2 regions of the Psychrobacillus sp. NPDC096426 genome follow, and region 2 is predicted to be linked to the other one. Evidence: a T-box and tRNA genes for the amino acid it is inferred to sense, from the RefSeq annotation. Region 2 holds a T-box; the other holds one or more tRNA genes.
The links. The T-box of region 2 lies ahead of ileS (isoleucine--tRNA ligase). A T-box ahead of a tRNA ligase gene usually reads a tRNA of that ligase, here a tRNA-Ile.
Positions count from the first base shown of each region.

Region 1: it encodes a tRNA-Ile, which carries the amino acid that the T-box ahead of ileS (isoleucine--tRNA ligase) is inferred to sense. The anticodon was not compared.

Region 1 is NZ_JBIWEX010000020.1:77,665-86,495, forward strand. Features, by position in the region: gene ACIQYS_RS16270 (o-succinylbenzoate--CoA ligase) at 1-417, opposite strand, end outside; gene menB (1,4-dihydroxy-2-naphthoyl-CoA synthase) at 481-1,299, opposite strand; gene menH (2-succinyl-6-hydroxy-2,4-cyclohexadiene-1-carboxylate synthase) at 1,302-2,123, opposite strand; gene menD (2-succinyl-5-enolpyruvyl-6-hydroxy-3-cyclohexene-1-carboxylic-acid synthase) at 2,111-3,823, opposite strand; gene ACIQYS_RS16290 (isochorismate synthase) at 3,816-5,177, opposite strand; gene ACIQYS_RS16295 (1,4-dihydroxy-2-naphthoate polyprenyltransferase) at 5,340-6,251, shown strand; tRNA gene ACIQYS_RS16300 (tRNA-Glu) at 6,387-6,458, opposite strand; tRNA gene ACIQYS_RS16305 (tRNA-Ser) at 6,466-6,556, opposite strand; tRNA gene ACIQYS_RS16310 (tRNA-Asn) at 6,563-6,637, opposite strand; tRNA gene ACIQYS_RS16315 (tRNA-Glu) at 6,777-6,848, opposite strand; tRNA gene ACIQYS_RS16320 (tRNA-Ser) at 6,856-6,946, opposite strand; tRNA gene ACIQYS_RS16325 (tRNA-Asn) at 6,953-7,027, opposite strand; tRNA gene ACIQYS_RS16330 (tRNA-Ile) at 7,032-7,108, opposite strand; tRNA gene ACIQYS_RS16335 (tRNA-Gly) at 7,114-7,187, opposite strand; tRNA gene ACIQYS_RS16340 (tRNA-Phe) at 7,195-7,270, opposite strand; tRNA gene ACIQYS_RS16345 (tRNA-Asp) at 7,422-7,497, opposite strand; tRNA gene ACIQYS_RS16350 (tRNA-Met) at 7,501-7,577, opposite strand; tRNA gene ACIQYS_RS16355 (tRNA-Ser) at 7,651-7,743, opposite strand; tRNA gene ACIQYS_RS16360 (tRNA-Ile) at 7,756-7,832, opposite strand; tRNA gene ACIQYS_RS16365 (tRNA-Met) at 7,839-7,912, opposite strand; tRNA gene ACIQYS_RS16370 (tRNA-Ala) at 7,935-8,010, opposite strand; tRNA gene ACIQYS_RS16375 (tRNA-Pro) at 8,026-8,102, opposite strand; tRNA gene ACIQYS_RS16380 (tRNA-Arg) at 8,110-8,186, opposite strand; tRNA gene ACIQYS_RS16385 (tRNA-Leu) at 8,203-8,291, opposite strand; tRNA gene ACIQYS_RS16390 (tRNA-Gly) at 8,307-8,381, opposite strand; tRNA gene ACIQYS_RS16395 (tRNA-Leu) at 8,399-8,483, opposite strand; tRNA gene ACIQYS_RS16400 (tRNA-Lys) at 8,507-8,579, opposite strand; tRNA gene ACIQYS_RS16405 (tRNA-Thr) at 8,586-8,661, opposite strand; tRNA gene ACIQYS_RS16410 (tRNA-Val) at 8,676-8,751, opposite strand; partial or broken rRNA gene rrf (5S ribosomal RNA) at 8,780-8,831, opposite strand, start outside.
Region 2 is NZ_JBIWEX010000021.1:1,080-9,910, reverse strand. Features, by position in the region: gene ACIQYS_RS16470 (hypothetical protein) at 1-192, shown strand, start outside; gene ACIQYS_RS16465 (sigma-E processing peptidase SpoIIGA) at 737-1,579, shown strand; gene sigE (RNA polymerase sporulation sigma factor SigE) at 1,579-2,286, shown strand; gene sigG (RNA polymerase sporulation sigma factor SigG) at 2,378-3,160, shown strand; gene ACIQYS_RS16450 (PRC-barrel domain-containing protein) at 3,269-3,508, shown strand; gene ACIQYS_RS16445 (YggS family pyridoxal phosphate-dependent enzyme) at 3,585-4,277, shown strand; gene ACIQYS_RS16440 (cell division protein SepF) at 4,274-4,750, shown strand; gene ACIQYS_RS16435 (YggT family protein) at 4,770-5,033, shown strand; gene ACIQYS_RS16430 (YlmH family RNA-binding protein) at 5,081-5,869, shown strand; gene ACIQYS_RS16425 (DivIVA domain-containing protein) at 5,966-6,475, shown strand; T-box leader at 6,528-6,751, shown strand; gene ileS (isoleucine--tRNA ligase) at 6,828-8,831, shown strand, end outside.

The DNA.
Region 1 (8,831 bases), on a different contig from region 2:
CTCTTTCGACCACTCTTTCTCTACTTCAAAAAAAGAACGTTCAGCATTTTCAATTTCTCCAAATGAAAATTTTTTAGTAAAAGATAAACTTCTTTTCGTGTGATCATCTACTAATAAATAATCTGGTGCACTATCAGCTAATTGATAGCTCAACTCTTCTTCTGACAATCGTTCATTTAACATGACAAGTTCACAACCTAGCTGCATACATCCATGTAAAACAACTACTAACGTTGGATTGGAAGAGGACAAAATAGCAATTCGCATTCCCTTTTCAATTCCTTTGGTATGAAGCTTCTCGGCAAATCCCATTGCTTTTTCTGACAATTTGGCAAATGTCCATTCCTGTTCGTTAAATCGTATAGCAACTCGATCAGGGGTTAGACTAGCCCGTTTTATCAATAAATTCGGATACATATTATTCTCCTTTCAAAAAGAAGCTGCCCTATACAAATAGGGCAGCTCAGACACTTTAGGCAATCACGGAAAACGTGGAAATTGGCCAAAATCAGGTTTACGTTTTTCTTTAAATGCATCGCGTCCTTCTTTTGCTTCATCTGTTGTGTAGTAAAGAAGTGTTGCGTCTCCTGCCAATTGTTGAAGACCTGCTAAACCGTCTGTATCTGCATTCATTGCCGCTTTTAAGAAGCGAAGTGCAGTTGGACTCATTTCTAGCATTTCTTCACACCATTGTACTGTTTCATCTTCCAGTTGCGCATAAGGAACAACTGTATTCACTAGCCCCATATCAAGTGCTTGCTGTGCATCGTATTGACGGCAAAGGTACCAAATCTCACGTGCCTTTTTATGTCCAACAATACGTGCAAGATAGCCTGAACCGTAGCCAGCATCAAACGACCCGACTTTAGGACCAGTTTGTCCAAAACGTGCATTATCAGCAGCAATTGTTAAGTCACATACTACATGTAACACATGACCTCCGCCAATTGCATAACCAGCTACCATTGCAACAACTGGTTTTGGAATAACGCGGATTAAACGTTGTAGATCAAGTACATTTAAACGAGGAATTTCGTCTTCTCCAACATATCCACCATGGCCCCGTACTTTTTGGTCTCCACCTGAACAGAAAGCATGCTCGCCTTCTCCAGTTAAGATAATAACCCCAACGTTTTTATCATCACGTGCGCGTGAAAATGCATCAATCATTTCCATTACCGTTTTCGGGCGAAATGCATTTCGCACTTCCGGACGGTTAATCGTTACTTTCGCAATGCCATTATAAAATTCATATTTAATGTCTTCATATGTATGTAGCGTTGTCCATTCACGAGTCATCTTTATTCCTCCTCTAAAATAACTTTCTTTATTATTGTAGCAAAGATTTTCGGTTTTTCCACATGAATTGCATGCCCGGCATCTTTTACTACTTCTAATTTTGCGTTCGGCAACTCCTTTTCCATCCTTCTTGCAATGGTACAAAACTTCAAATCCAATTCCCCGACCAATAAAAACACGGGAATAGACATCTCGCTTAAATTTTCCCAATATGAAGGCTGAACACCCGTACTAAATCCTTTCAAGCTATTGCTAAGCCCAATTGCTGACTGAGCAATTCTTTCATCACGAATCATTGCCTGCTTTTCAGGTAACAGTCTTTTTTGGGTTTGGAATAAAGGAATACCCTCCCAAAAATCAACGAAAGAAATAACCCCTTCTTTCATAATCCGTTCTGCAAGCAATTCATCAGACAACTTTCTTTTCTGGCGTTCATCTTCACCTGCGAGGCCTGGGGAACTACTCTCTAATATTAATGTGTCTACAGGATATTTAGCGGCATATGCTAAAGCCAAACGTCCCCCCATTGAGTACCCAACAAGTGTAAAATGAGTCCATTCCAGTTGTTGGAACAATACATGTAGGTCTTCTATTTGTTCTTCTACAAAATAGCATACGGTATCACTTGGTTTATCCGTCTGTCCATGCCCTATTAGATCAATAGTTAACAGTTCCATCGAAGAAGGAAGAAAGCTAATTACTTCCTCCCAAGTACTACTAGAACCCGTAAAACCATGAAACCATACAACTTTTTTTGCAGCTCCGATATTGTATCTCTTAATGTGCATGTTTATCGAACGAACCTTCACATTTAAACTTTCCAAATGGTATCTAACTCCTCCGAAATACCTGCCCATAACTTTCGATGCGTTTCTGTATTCAATTGTCGATTCGTAAACACTTCAATAATTCGAATATCTTTCGTTTTAGGTTGTACGATTACTTGCTCGAATGCATCTTTTGAATGCACTGCATCATATTGTGCATCATACATTGTCGCAATATGCGAAAACTCTAATCCAGTTGGCGTCCCAAATAAATGCTCAAAGTAATTTGTTTCTGTCGATTGCGGTAAATAAGAGAAAATACCGCCACCATCATTATTCATAATAACAATCGTACAATTCGTTTCATGAAATCTACTAACGATTAAGCCGTTTACATCATGTAAAAAAGCAAGGTCACCGATAAGTAAATAGCCAGGTCGCTTGGTCGCAGCTTGTACACCTAATGCGGTAGATACTACGCCATCAATGCCGTTCGTTCCTCTGTTCGCGTAAATTTGTACGTCTTTCGTTGTTTTATTGAAAAACGTATCTACGTCTCGAATCGGCATACTACTGCTTGCAAACAAGTCTACCCCATCAGGGAGTGCCTCGAATAATATACCTGCCAGTGCACCTTCATCTTCTTCGTTTTCGATATACGTTTGTATATGATTCGTTGCAATATCATTTGCTTTCGACCAATTGTTCAAATAACTAGATACTTGTTTTTCTTCTAATGGGATCCATAAATAAGTGGCTTCCACTTGCACATGATGTGTCACGATATGAATAGAATCTCGGAAGACGGGGCTTTCATCGACCACTATATACACATCTGGTTTACATGCTTTCAAAAATAAGGTAAGTGGCTTCGAAACAGGTTGCGCTCCAAAACGAATCAAAACATTTGGCATAGCTACTTGTTTAAAAGCATCATTTTTCAAAATAGCATCGTATTGGTCTATACATAAATCCATACAATCTTCGGGTACTGAAGTCCTTAAATTAGAAAGAGGATCAACTAACACTGGCCACTTAACCGTTCTTGCAAAATCCCAAAAACCTTCCGTTGAATGAATGGAATCCCCCACAATGAGTAGTCCTTTTTCTTCACGCATTAGCACATCTACATACCACTCGGTGAAATTACGACTTGGAACAAGCTTCCCTATTTCAGACACTTGTACCTCAGGGACTGGTAATGATTGATCCATATTTACTAACAGCGGTTCTCGGAAAGGCACATTAATATGTACCGGTCCCATCGGTAACGTCTTCGAAGTGGATAACGCACGATGAATATGGCGCTCCATAAACTTTAAACTTGCTGTATTTTCTTCTGGAAGTGGAAAATCAACTGACCATTTTACATGCTTTCCAAAAAGATGTATTTGATCAATTGCTTGCGGTGCCCCCACTTCTCGTAATTCATGTGGTCGATCCGCAGTCACAACTATCAATGGAACACGCGCATAAAAAGCTTCTACAATTGCCGGGAAGAAATTTGCTGCAGCCGTCCCTGAAGTACACAGCAACACAACCGGTTCCTTTGTTGCTTTCGCAATACCTAAAGCGAAGTACCCAGCGGAGCGTTCATCCGTTTGGCGATAAAATTCAAATCCTTTGCTTTTAGCAAAGCCATAAGCAAGTGGGGTGGACCTGGAACCAGGACACATGACGATATGTTTAACGTCTGCTTGCTTAATCGTTTCTACAAATTGATTTACATAGGATGTTAAATACTCGATGTTAGTCATTCATGTTTCCTCCAAGCGTGCGTAACATTGGTCTAAATTTGACACGGGTTTCTTCAAATTCTTCAATTGAAGATGATTCCGCTACAATTCCTCCGCCTGCATATAAATAAGCATGTTCGTTTTCAATTAACGCAGAACGGATACCGACCGCGAACTCCCCGTCCCCTTCTGTATTAATCCAACCAATGGGAGCTGCATAATAACCACGATTCATTTGTTCGGATTCCCGAATTATATTAATCGCATCTTGACGTGGTTCTCCTCCTAGAGCTGGTGTCGGATGTAATGCTTGTACTAATTCAAATAAAGAGGAATCCTTTTTCAAATGCCCCTCAATCGGTGTATATAAATGTTGTATATCTCTAATTTTCATAAGCTTGGGTCTTGCGCTTACTTTAAGGTCTTTACAATACTGCGTAAATACTTTCTTAATCATTTCCACTACATATTTATGTTCCTCTAAGTTTTTAGGATCCGCAAGTAATGCTTCCCCTAATGCTTTATCTTCCACTGAACTTTTACCACGTCTAACAGAACCTGCAAGTCCTGCAGACTGTGCTTTTTTGTTTTCTACTTTCACTAACCGTTCTGGTGTTGCTCCAAAAAACATTTGCTCTCCATTTTCTAAGCCAAACAAATAACTTTCCGGTTGCTCCATGGCAGCATGGTAAATTGCCGTTGCTGGAGAAAAATCCTTATCAAACTTTAACTTAAGCGACCGAGCAATTACCACTTTATTCACTTCATCCGCACGAATCCTCTTTGTAACATCTTCCACCGCATGTAAATACTGCTCTTTTAATCGATCTTCTCGTTTTACTAACTCAGGCTTTGAATGAGTTTGTAGCTCTCTTACTTGGGCAGTGTGTATAAGCGCATCTCTTTCCACACGTAATCGTTCAAATATATCTGCGCTCTCTTCCTCATTTGTAATATAATGAATGCTCACAAAAGCTCGATCTTGTTGAATTACTAATTGGAATGTGGCTACTACAAAGAAAGCTGAAGGAAAATTGTCCCATTCTGATGCAATTGTATTTTTGGGATCGAATGCAAATCCTCCAAAAAGAATTGGCGAAACATCCACTTGTTCTCTCAACGATGCATTACATAGTTCTTTCCATTTTGCATCGATATCCGCATATCGATTATCTTCTAAACTATTCGTAAGTGTATGCGCATGACCTAGGCCAACTAGCGTCAGTGTTTTTTCTTTGTTTTGCCAAAAAAATCGTTGCCCTTTATATTTTTCATCTCCTGCTTCAAAAAAAGCATGAGCTGATAATCTAGATACTTCTAGTGTTTCTGTATAAAAACGTAATGTTGTTTGCTTTTGACCGGTGGTTTTCGGCATTAAAAATTACCTCCGTATTCATATCTTGAAGTTTATCGTGATGTTTTGTTGTTTTATTTACTCTACCCTTAATCATACAACTTTCTACGCTTTTCGGCACACATTTTGCAACGAATATATGCTAATATTGATAATGGATTGTTTAAAAGGAGAGAGAATTTTATGTCACATGAACTACAAGCCGACAAAGGCTGGCGTGTCTGGTGGAAATTAACAAGACCACATACATTAACTGCTTCATTTGCTCCGGTATTCTTGGGGACGATGATTGCACTTTATTACACAAATATTAACTGGCTTCTATTTTTAGCTATGTTAGTTGCTTGTCTTTTTATACAAGCAGCAACCAATATGTTCAATGAATACTATGATTTTGCACGAGGGCTTGATAGTGAAGAATCCGTAGGTATCGGCGGAGCTATTGTTAGAAATGGCGTTAAACCGAAAACCGTAATGCAGTTGGCATTATTGTTATATGTGCTCGCTGGATTACTAGGCATCTACATTTGCTATAAGTCTTCTTGGATGTTACTAGTTGTTGGTGCTGCATGTATGTTAATAGGATACCTGTATACCGGCGGACCTTATCCTATTGCCTATACCCCATTCGGAGAGTTTTTTAGTGGTGTAGTAATGGGTATGCTCATTGTATTAATTGCTACTTTTATTCAAGTTGGTTCTGTACCTAACTTTGCCATCCTACTTTCTATTCCGAGCGCACTACTTGTAGCGGCGATTATGCTTTCTAATAATATCCGAGATCTTGAGGAAGACACAAAAGGCGGCAGAAAAACGATGGCAATCCTTGTTGGTAGAAAAAACGCTATTACGATTTTAGCTTCTTATTTTATCATATCCTACCTTTGGATTGTAGGCTTAGTCTTACTACAAATTATTACACCATGGGCATTACTCGTTATATTAAGCATTAAAAAACCATTGCATGCGATTAAACTATTCAGAGAAAAAGATAATCCACTTGAAGTTGCTCCAGCTATGAAAGATACAGCACTCACGAATACTATTTTCGTGTTCCTATTAGGGATAGGCTTATTAATCGGGTACTTCTTATAAAATAAAAAGCAAGAAGAGAAATGATTAATTTTTCTTCTTGCTTTTTTAAATGAATATGAAACTTTAAATTAAAAAATATTACGATTCTTAAATGAAAAAAGCATGTCTCCTAATTGGAAACATGCTTTTTAAATATGACCCCTACGGGATTCGAACCCGTGTTACCGCCGTGAAAGGGCGGTGTCTTAACCGCTTGACCAAGGGGCCAAACATATGGCGGAGAAGGAGGGATTTGAACCCTCGCGCCGGTTGCCCGACCTACACCCTTAGCAGGGGCGCCTCTTCAGCCACTTGAGTACTTCCCCATATGATGGCTCCGAAGGTAGGACTCGAACCTACGACCAATCGGTTAACAGCCGATTGCTCTACCACTGAGCTACTTCGGAATAATGGTAGACCTAAATGGAATCGAACTCTAATTAAGTTTAATAGAACTACATAGAGCCACTCATTTGAAAACTATTATGATTCTTAAGAAATAAAAAAGCATGTTTCCTAATCCTAATAGGATACATGCTTTTAAAATGACCCCTACGGGATTCGAACCCGTGTTACCGCCGTGAAAGGGCGGTGTCTTAACCGCTTGACCAAGGGGCCAAACATATGGCGGAGAAGGAGGGATTTGAACCCTCGCGCCGGTTGCCCGACCTACACCCTTAGCAGGGGCGCCTCTTCAGCCACTTGAGTACTTCCCCATATGATGGCTCCGAAGGTAGGACTCGAACCTACGACCAATCGGTTAACAGCCGATTGCTCTACCACTGAGCTACTTCGGAATAATGGTGGGCCTAAATGGACTCGAACCATCGACCTCACGCTTATCAGGCGTGCGCTCTAACCAGCTGAGCTATAGGCCCATTATTGGAGCGGGTGAAGAGAATCGAACTCTCATCATCAGCTTGGAAGGCTGAGGTTTTACCACTAAACTACACCCGCATTACTATGGTGGCTCAGGACGGAATCGAACCGCCGACACAAGGATTTTCAGTCCTTTGCTCTACCGACTGAGCTACTGAGCCATCTTCGATTTACGCTAAGCTGCGCATCTCTTCGTCAGCTGCACTCGCTCTGTCAGTCACGTACTTAAGTACGCTCCTTCTTTCGCTCGATTGCTTCCTCGACCTGCTTGCTTATCCTAAATCTCAAACTAATAAATTCACAAAAATTAAATGGCGGTCCCGACCGGGATCGAACCGGCGATCTCCTGCGTGACAGGCAGGCATGTTAACCGCTACACCACGGGACCATTTGGTTGCGGGGACAGGATTTGAACCTGTGACCTTCGGGTTATGAGCCCGACGAGCTACCGAACTGCTCCACCCCGCGATAATAATATACTTAAAACATTATAAGTGCTTATTTATGTATGTATTTCATACAACTAACAACAAATTTAAAATGGAGGAGGAAGAGGGATTCGAACCCCCGCGCGGTATGACCCGCCTGTCGGTTTTCAAGACCGATCCCTTCAGCCAGACTTGGGTATTCCTCCGGAATATGTTGTTGGTGGACCTTGCAGGACTCGAACCTGCGACCGGACGGTTATGAGCCGTCTGCTCTAACCAACTGAGCTAAAGGTCCTTAATATAGCGGCAGAGGGAGTCGAACCCACGACCTTTCGGGTATGAACCGAGTGCTCTAGCCAGCTGAGCTACACCGCCAAGATTGTTGCTATAATTGTTATGGTGGAGCCTAGCGGGATCGAACCGCTGACCTCCTGCGTGCAAGGCAGGCGCTCTCCCAGCTGAGCTAAGGCCCCAAATATTTTTATAGCTGGTCGGGAAGACAGGATTCGAACCTGCGACCCCTTGGTCCCAAACCAAGTGCTCTACCAAGCTGAGCTACTTCCCGTTATATATGGCGCGCCCGGCAGGAGTCGAACCCACAACCTTCTGATCCGTAGTCAGACGCTCTATCCAATTGAGCTACGGGCGCTAATTTTTCATAAAAGTGGTGCCGAGGACCGGAATCGAACCGGTACGGTAGTCACCTACCGCAGGATTTTAAGTCCTGTGCGTCTGCCAGTTCCGCCACCCCGGCACTTAAGTGAATCTATGGAGCGGAAGACGAGGTTCGAACTCGCGACCCCCACCTTGGCAAGGTGGTGTTCTACCACTGAACTACTTCCGCTCGATTATAAAATTAAATGGTGCGGGTGAAGGGAGTCGAACCCCCACGCCTTGCGGCGCTAGATCCTAAGTCTAGTGCGTCTGCCAGTTCCGCCACACCCGCATACATAATTCACATAAAAGTGATGAGCCATGTAGGATTCGAACCTACGACCCTCTGATTAAAAGTCAGATGCTCTACCAACTGAGCTAATGGCTCGTACAATGGTGCCGGAGAAAGGACTTGAACCCTCAACCTACTGATTACAAGTCAGTTGCTCTACCAGTTGAGCTACTCCGGCGTTTGGAATGAATATGGTGGAGGATGACGGGCTCGAACCGCCGACCCTCTGCTTGTAAGGCAGATGCTCTCCCAGCTGAGCTAATCCTCCTGGGTATTAATATGTATGTTTATTGCAAGCCCAGCGACGTCCTACTCTCACAGGGGGAAACCCCCAACTACCATCGGCGC
Region 2 (8,831 bases):
TCAGCTCAAATAGATGGACAATCTAGCATGAAAGTTGGCCAAGAGTTAGAACTTGGACGATCCCTCCCTAAAGTTGGACGAACTCTTACTAAACCTGGACAATCCCCTCAAATAGATGGACAATCTAGCATGAAAGTTGGACAATCGTTTAGAACTTGGACAATCTCTCCCCGAAGTTGGACAATCGTTTAGAACTTGGACGATCCCTCCCTAAACTTGGACGAACTCTTACTAAACCTGGACAATCCCCTCAAATAGTTGGACAATCAAGCATGAAAGTTGGACAATCGTTTAGAAGTTGGACGATCCCTCCCTAAAGTTGGACAATCTCTCCCCAAAGTTGGACAATCCCCTAAAATAATTGGACAATCCTCCCTCCAAGTACATTTCATCCAGCCATTTATTTGGATGATGTCGCATATTTATCGTCATCTCTTTCCAAATTAACTCGTTCTTTTAAGAAATGATTGCTCCCGGTGTCTGGTTGTTGTTCTTAACCAGTTATTGGATATGAGATTAGATTTAGAGCAACGGCACTACTCAGTTAGCAAGCCCTGTAGCGGAAATCCTAGCGGTTAATTCCTTGACCCATTATTCCTATACTGTGAACTATCTTATAGACATGCAGTTTTTTTATTATGTTTTTTTGTCGTTAAAAAAGGTGCTTTTCCACCGTTCTTTTGACAAAGTTTTTAAAAGTGACATGGTACCATTTAGTAAAAAAGGAGGGAGAATCATGTACGCGGAAGTCATGATTGCAACTAATACTTTTTTCAACTATACCGTGTTAGCATTTGCAAATAAAATTGGTTGGATAGAAAACCAAAAAAGATATTTGTTCCTTTCAGCTTTTACTGCTGGAGTGATTACAGTCATTTTCTCTCATCATATAAGTACGGTATTTTTATCTTTTTTTGTGATGATTGGCATTGCTTTTTGGAACAAACGTACACAAATCGTTAAAGCGATTACATTGACATTACTTGCAAGCATTTTTGCTGGCGGATTACTAACCGCAATAGCACCGATGTATAGCAATAGTAATAATGGATTTATGATAGTAAATTTTGCACTAATCGCAATCGGCGGACTATACTTCTTAACTAAACATGTGCTACATCTAAACATTTCGAATGCAGAAAGAGAGTTATTATATGCCTCTCATATAACCTTGTTTGGGGAAACAAAGGAGTTAACTCTTTTTATTGATTCAGGGAATGTATGTAAAGAACCACTTTCCAATGATCCAGTACATTTCGTTGCGGCTGAAGTGTTACAGGATGTGTTACCAAAAAAATTGTTTCATGCGATTAGTGACTGGGAGTTTGATAAAGATAAAGGACTGGACAAACTCTCCAAAGAATATGCTACAAAATTACGATTAATACCAATATCTACGATACAAAAAGAGAAGACTTGGGTAATTGGGATAAAGTATGAAGAATGGATAGTAAATGATTTGCCATTACCTAAAGGATATATTGTCATGACAAGAGTGAAAGATAAATTTCCACATGGAGCAGATGGAATTTTGCATAGTTCTTCTTATTTCCATTTAAAGAAAAGGAGTGTTAGATAATGCTGTTGAGATTTTTGCGCCGAATATATTATTGGATATTATCTTTTAAAAGAAGCGGAGTACATTACATCGGTGGTAATGAATCATTACCAAAACCGCTAACAAGAGAAGAAGAACGTGAAATGCTTTTAGCTTTTATGGATGGAAACGAGCGTGCAAGAGATATATTAATCGAACGGAATTTAAGACTTGTTGTGTATATTGCAAGAAGGTTTGATCAAACAAATACGAATATTGAAGATCTCATCAGTATCGGTTCAATTGGACTTATTAAAGCGGTAGAAACATTTAATCTCGATAAAGGGATTAAGCTTGCTACATATGCATCAAGATGTATTGAAAACGAAATATTAATGCATCTAAGAAAAACGAATCGCATGAAATCAGAAGTTTCTTTTGATGAACCATTAAATTCTGACTCAGACGGAAATGAATTGCTTTTATCTGATATATTAGGAACGAGTGAAGATCTAATCATTGAAGATGTAGAAAAAAAACTAGAGCGACAACACGTGTTTGAAGCGATTAATTTACTTGGAAATCGCGAAAAATATATAATGCAATGTCGCTTTGGTTTGAATGGAAAAGAAGAAATGACGCAAAAAGAAGTCGCGGATCATTTAGGCATCTCGCAGTCATATATATCTCGTTTAGAAAAGAAAATAATTTTAGACTTAAAAGAGCTGTTAAATGAACCAATTGCATGATGGGTGAAATTGGATGACTCTCCCTCGGAATAATCTTTACTCCACCGGACAAACTGATTAAGAACCAATTAAAAAGTCCGGAGGAAGATCTATGACGAGAACAAAAGTAGAATTATGCGGCATTGATACATCTAAGCTTCCTTTACTTAAGCATGAAGAAATGAAAGAATTGTTTATCAGGTTACAAGCAGGTGAAGAGTCAGTTAAAGAAGAACTAGTTATGTGTAATTTAAGGCTAGTTTTAAGTCTTGTTCAACGATTTGCATACCGCGGGGAACAAGCAGATGACCTGTTCCAGGTTGGATGTATTGGACTGATTAAGTCCATAGAGAACTTTGACTTAAAGCATAACGTTCGTTTTTCCACGTATGCTGTCCCGATGATTATTGGAGAAATTAAAAGACATTTACGCGATCATCACTCTGTACGTGTTTCTAGGTCGTTAAGAGATATTGCCTATAAAGCGATGAAAGCAAAAGAACAATATATAAATGAGCATTTACAAGAACCAACACTAGATGATTTATCGAAAATACTCGATATCTCAGTGGAAGATATATTACTTTCCTTAGATGCTATTCAAGATCCGGTTTCACTCCAAGAACCTATTTTTAGTGATGGAGGAGACGCCATTTATATGATGGATCAGTTATGTGATAATGATGTATCCGAAGAGCAATGGGTAACATATTTTACAGTAAAAGAAAGTTTCCAAAATCTCGATGCTAGACAAAAGAAAATATTAACTAAAAGAATTTATTATGGGGCAACACAAACAGAAATCGCAAAGGATTTAGGATTATCACAGGCACAAATTTCCCGCTTAGAAAAAAGTGCCCTATCAACGATTCAAAGTCATTTGAATCCTAAATAATTATTTGTTCAAATATTAAGACGAAAAATAAACGAAACGCTTTTTCTGCATAGAAGAAGCGTTTTTTTACGATTTCGCTCATACAATGTGTTAAGAAGGAGGTAAACTATGAAATTTTCTGATGCACAGCAAAAGGAAGTAATTGAAGCGAGTAGTGGCCAATTATTAGGATTTATAGTTGATGCGGAAGTTGATAAAGAAAGCGGGCATATTATTTCTTTTATCGTTGAAACAAATGGAGCTTATCCGACTTTCTTTAACAAAAAAAGGGAAACCCAAAAAATAGCTGTTCAAAATATAGCTATAATTGGAAAAGATGTAATAATTGTTTCGAAAAACATAGAATAGGCAAGTTTCATCATTGATAAATCAGTCTTTCATTGATACAATAAACAAAAACAAATGATGAAAAGTTGGTTTTCATATGACAAACGTACAGCAAAATTTACAACAAATAAAAGAACATATTCAAGAAGCTTGTAGCCGGTCCGAAAGAGAAATGGAGGATGTTACGATTATTGCGGTGACAAAAGAAGTTTCCGTGGATCGTACGAAAGAAGTAATCGACACTGGCATGATACATCTAGGAGAAAATAGACCAGATGGACTTAAGAACAAATTAGATGCCATTTCAGACAATGTCAAATGGCATTACATAGGATCGCTACAAACGAGAAAAGTAAAGGCAGTCATTAATGTTGTGGATTATTTGCATTCACTCGACCGTATTAGTTTAGCAGATGAAATTGAGAAAAGAGCAACTTCCACAAAAGATTGTTTTGTACAAGTAAATGTATCGGAAGAAGAGTCAAAACATGGTCTTTCAATCGGAGAAGTAGAGACTTTTATAAGTGAGTTAGAAAATTACTCCCGTATACGTGTCGTTGGCTTGATGACAATGGCTCCTAATACAGACGATTATTCCGTTATCCGTAATGTCTTTCGTCAGTTAAAAGAACTACAAGAAAAAATTGCAGCTAAAAAGTTAATCCATGCTCCATGTACTGAGCTATCCATGGGAATGTCCGGAGACTATGAAATTGCAATTGAGGAAGGTGCTACATTTATTAGAATTGGAACAGCATTAGTAGGTAAAGAGAGGGAGGAAATTAAATGAGCATGAAAAACTGGATGAAAAATTTCTTCTACTTAGACGAAGAGGAAGAAAATTCAGCGGCACAGCAGCCAAGACCTCAGCAACAACCAGTAGAAAGTCAAATGCGACAACAACCGGTTAAGACTCCTATGAAAGAGCGTAAATTTAATACGACACCTAAAGAAACGGCTGTACCAAATTTAGTAAGCATTCAAAATGTGCAAAAGTCTTCTAAAGTAATGTTAATAGAACCACGTGTTTATGCGGAAGCTCAAGATATTTCAGAACACTTGAAAAGTAAAAAAGCAGTGATTGTAAATTTACAACGTATTGATAAAGATCAAGGAATCAGAATCATCGACTTTTTAAGCGGAACCGTATACGCTTTAGGTGGAGACATTCAACGAGTTGGTACAGATATTTTCCTTTGTGCACCAGATTCCGTAGAAGTAGCAGGAGCCATTTCGGATTATTATTATAACGACTTAGATTAATAGAGGAGCAATTTCAAATATGATTTTATTTTTAAGCTTGTTAAGTCAAGCAGTGACAATATATACGTATGCATTGATCGTCTATATTTTAATGTCATGGGTACCAAGTATTCAGCAATCAACTATCGGAGTGTTTTTAGGAAGAATTTGCGAACCGTATTTATCAATATTCCGAAAAATCATCCCACCACTAGGTATGATTGACATCTCACCGATTGTTGCCATTTTCACTTTACAGCTTGCAATGAATGGAGTAGCATATCTTTTACTAGCATTTATTTGAACCTCACATTTGTGGGGTTTTTATTATACATAAGGAGATAACTTTATATGGAACATGTGTTACAACATTTTAGGAAAGAAGAGCAGCCATTTATAGAGCAAGTCGTGAGTATGATGCATGAAGTAGAAAACAGATATGCACCGAAACTAACGGATTTCTTAGACCCAAGACAACAATTTATCGTCGATTCAATTCGTAGGCAATATGAAGGAATCCACTCGGAAGAAAATGGTGCGCTAGATCAAGCGGAACGAAAGAGAGTTTTATTGTATCCTTCTTATTTTGTTCCTACGACTGAGGATTTCTCGATATCTGTTGTGGAAGTGAAATATCCGACGAAGTTTGTTACGTTGAAGCATAAAGATGTACTTGGGTCGATGATGTCACTAGGCATGGACCGGAGTAAATTTGGGGATATTCGCGTTGTGGAAGGTGCCATTCAATTTGTTGTTGCTTCAGAAGTATTGGACTATGTCCGAGCGAACTTTACTTCTATAGGAAAAGTGAAGGTTCAAATGGAATTAGTAGAGGACAAGCTAAATTATTTTGAGCAGTCGGAAGAGTGGTTAATGGAAACATTGACGGTAAGTTCTTTACGTTTAGATACAGTACTTTCTGCTGTTTTTAATATATCTCGACAAAAGTCTGCTTCGCTTATTTCCGGAGGCAAAGTGAAAGTAAACTGGGCAGAGAAAGACCAGACTTCTTTGGAATTGCAGGAATTAGACTTACTTTCCATTCGTGGATTGGGACGAGTGAAGTTATTAATGATCGAAGGAAGAACAAAAAAAGATAAAATACGACTTCAAATCGGTCGTTTAGAGCAAAAAAAATAAAAATATGCAACAATCTTCGAATTTTAGATGTATTCCCCCTAACGTAAATGTATAATAGAGAGAAGAATGATAGTCTAGTCAAAGGAGATGGAACAAATGCCACTAACACCACTTGATATTCATAACAAGGAGTTTAGTAAAGGATTTCGAGGATATAATGAAGATGAAGTAAATGAATTCCTTGATCAAATAATGAAAGATCTTGAAATCTTAATAAAAGAAAAAAAAGATCTGGAAACCAAATTAAAATCTTCAAGCGAAAAAGTTGGGCATTTCACATCGATTGAAGAGACTTTACATAAGTCTATCGTTGTCGCACAGGAAGCTGCTGAAGAAGTACGAAGAAACTCTCAAAAAGAAGCGAAGTTAATCGTAAAAGAAGCAGAAAAAAACGCGGATCGTATTGTTAATGAAGCACTATCCAAAGCAAGAAGAGTTGCAATTGAAATTGAGGACTTGAAAAAACAGTCAAAGGTTTTCCGTAATCGTTTTAAAATGCTAGTAGAAGCACAACTCGATTTGATCAATACAGATGACTGGAATCATTTAATGGAGTATGATGTGGATACAGAGAGCCTTGACCGAATTTCGGCGACAGAAGAATAATACAATTCTTGACTGATGGACTTACATTTTCTATAATGATTTCATATCATATAATTATGCGTTGAAAAAGACGTCTAAAATTGTTTTCGAATAAGCGACTTGAGGATGGTGAGAGCTCAAGCAATGAAATTATTTTAGATTATCACTTTGGAGCAAGGACACCCAAAAAGAAAGTAAGTGTCTTCGGTTTATGCCCCGTTATGGCATACTAAGCGGCGATTTTTTACAAAATCGCAAGTAGGGTGGTACCGCGAGTCTAAACTTCTCGTCCCTTTTGGGGATGAGGAGTTTTTTTGTTGTCTAGCCCAACTTCAATCGCGCTTCCGCTTTTCAAATATAAGGAGGAATTTAAATGGAATACAAAGACACATTATTAATGCCGAAAACGGATTTCCCAATGCGCGGAAATTTACCAGCAAATGAACCGAAAATGCAAGATAAATGGAATGAAATGGACATTAACAAATTACAGTTAGAGCGTACAAAGGATCGTCCAGAATTCATCCTACATGATGGACCTCCATATGCAAACGGAGATATTCATATCGGGCATGCATTAAATAAAGTACTAAAAGATATGATAACTCGTCATCGCTCCATGACGGGTTATCATGTACCTTACGTTCCAGGTTGGGATACGCACGGACTACCAATCGAGCAAGCGTTAACTAATAAAGGGGTAAAAAGAAAAGAAATGACAGTTGCGGAGTTCCGTGAACTTTGTGAAAAATATGCCTATGAGCAAATCGACAACCAACGTGCTCAATTCCGTCGTTTAGGCGTTCGTGGGGATTGGGAAAATCCTTATATTACATTAAAACCTGAGTTTGAAGCCCGTCAAATTGAAGTGTTCGGTAAAATGGCTGAAAAAGGATATATTTATAAAGGTTTAAAACCAGTTTACTGGTCACCATCTTCCGAATCTGCATTAGCAGAAGCAGAGATTGAATACCAAGATAAAAAATCACCATCCATCTATGTAAGCTTCGAAGTAAAAGATGCAAAAGATGTTGTGCCAGCGGATGCAAAATTCATCATTTGGACGACAACTCCTTGGACTATTCCAGCTAACTTAGGTATTTCCGTTCATCCTGAATTCACTTATGCTGTAGTACAAGTAGCGGACAATAAATACATTGTAGCGAAAGATTTACTAGCATCATTAGCTGAAACTTTAGAGTGGGAAACATACGAACTACTACAAGAAGTAAAAGGTGCAGATTTAGAATATATTGTGGCGAAGCATCCAATTTATGATCGCGATTCCCTTGTGATGGTCGGGGAGCATGTAACGGCGGATGCTGGTACAGGTTGCGTTCATACAGCACCAGGTCATGGGGAAGATGACTATCTAATTGGAAAACAATATGATTTGGATATTTTAAGCCCTGTAGATAACCGTGGCTGTTATACAGATGAAGCACCTGGTTTTGAAGGACTATTTTATGATGATGCAAACAAAGTAGTAACAGAAAAATTAAAAGAACTAGGTAGACTTGAAAAACTAACATTCTTTACGCATTCTTATCCACATGACTGGCGTACGAAAAAACCAGTTATTTATCGTGCTACACCACAATGGTTTGCTTCTATTGATGCATTCCGCGATGAATTATTACAAGCGGTTCGTGAAACAGCATTTACGCCTGCATGGGGTGAAACTCGTCTTTATAATATGATTCGTGATCGCGGGGACTGGGTTATTTCTCGCCAACGTGCATGGGGCGTGCCGATTCCAATTTTCTACGCGGAAAACGGAGAGCCAATTATCACACCAGAAACAATTGCGAATGTCTCTACATTGTTCCGTGAGCATGGGTCTAATATTTGGTTCCAAAAAGAAGCGAAAGAGCTATTACCGGAAGGCTTTACACATCCGGGTAGCCCAAATGGTCAATTTACGAAAGAAAACGATATTATGGACGTTTGGTTTGACTCAGGTTCTTCTCACCAAGGTGTACTTGTAGAGCGTGGAATGAAATATCCAGCCGACCTTTACTTAGAAGGATCTGACCAATATCGTGGCTGGTTTAACTCTTCTCTTATTACAAGTGTTGCGATTAATGGATACGCACCATATAAAGGGTTGCTGTCTCACGGTTTCGTGTTGGACGGAGAAGGTCGCAAGATGAGTAAATCAGTTGGTAATGTAATTCTTCCATCTAAAGTAATGAACCAATATGGTGCAGATATTTTACGTCTATGGGTTGCATCTGTCGATTATACGGGCGACGTTCGTATTTCGATGGATATGTTGAAACAAGTATCAGAAGTATACCGTAAAATTCGTAACACGTTCCGTTTCTTACATGGAAACGTTGCAGACTTCAACCCTTCAACAGATCGTGTCGCATAT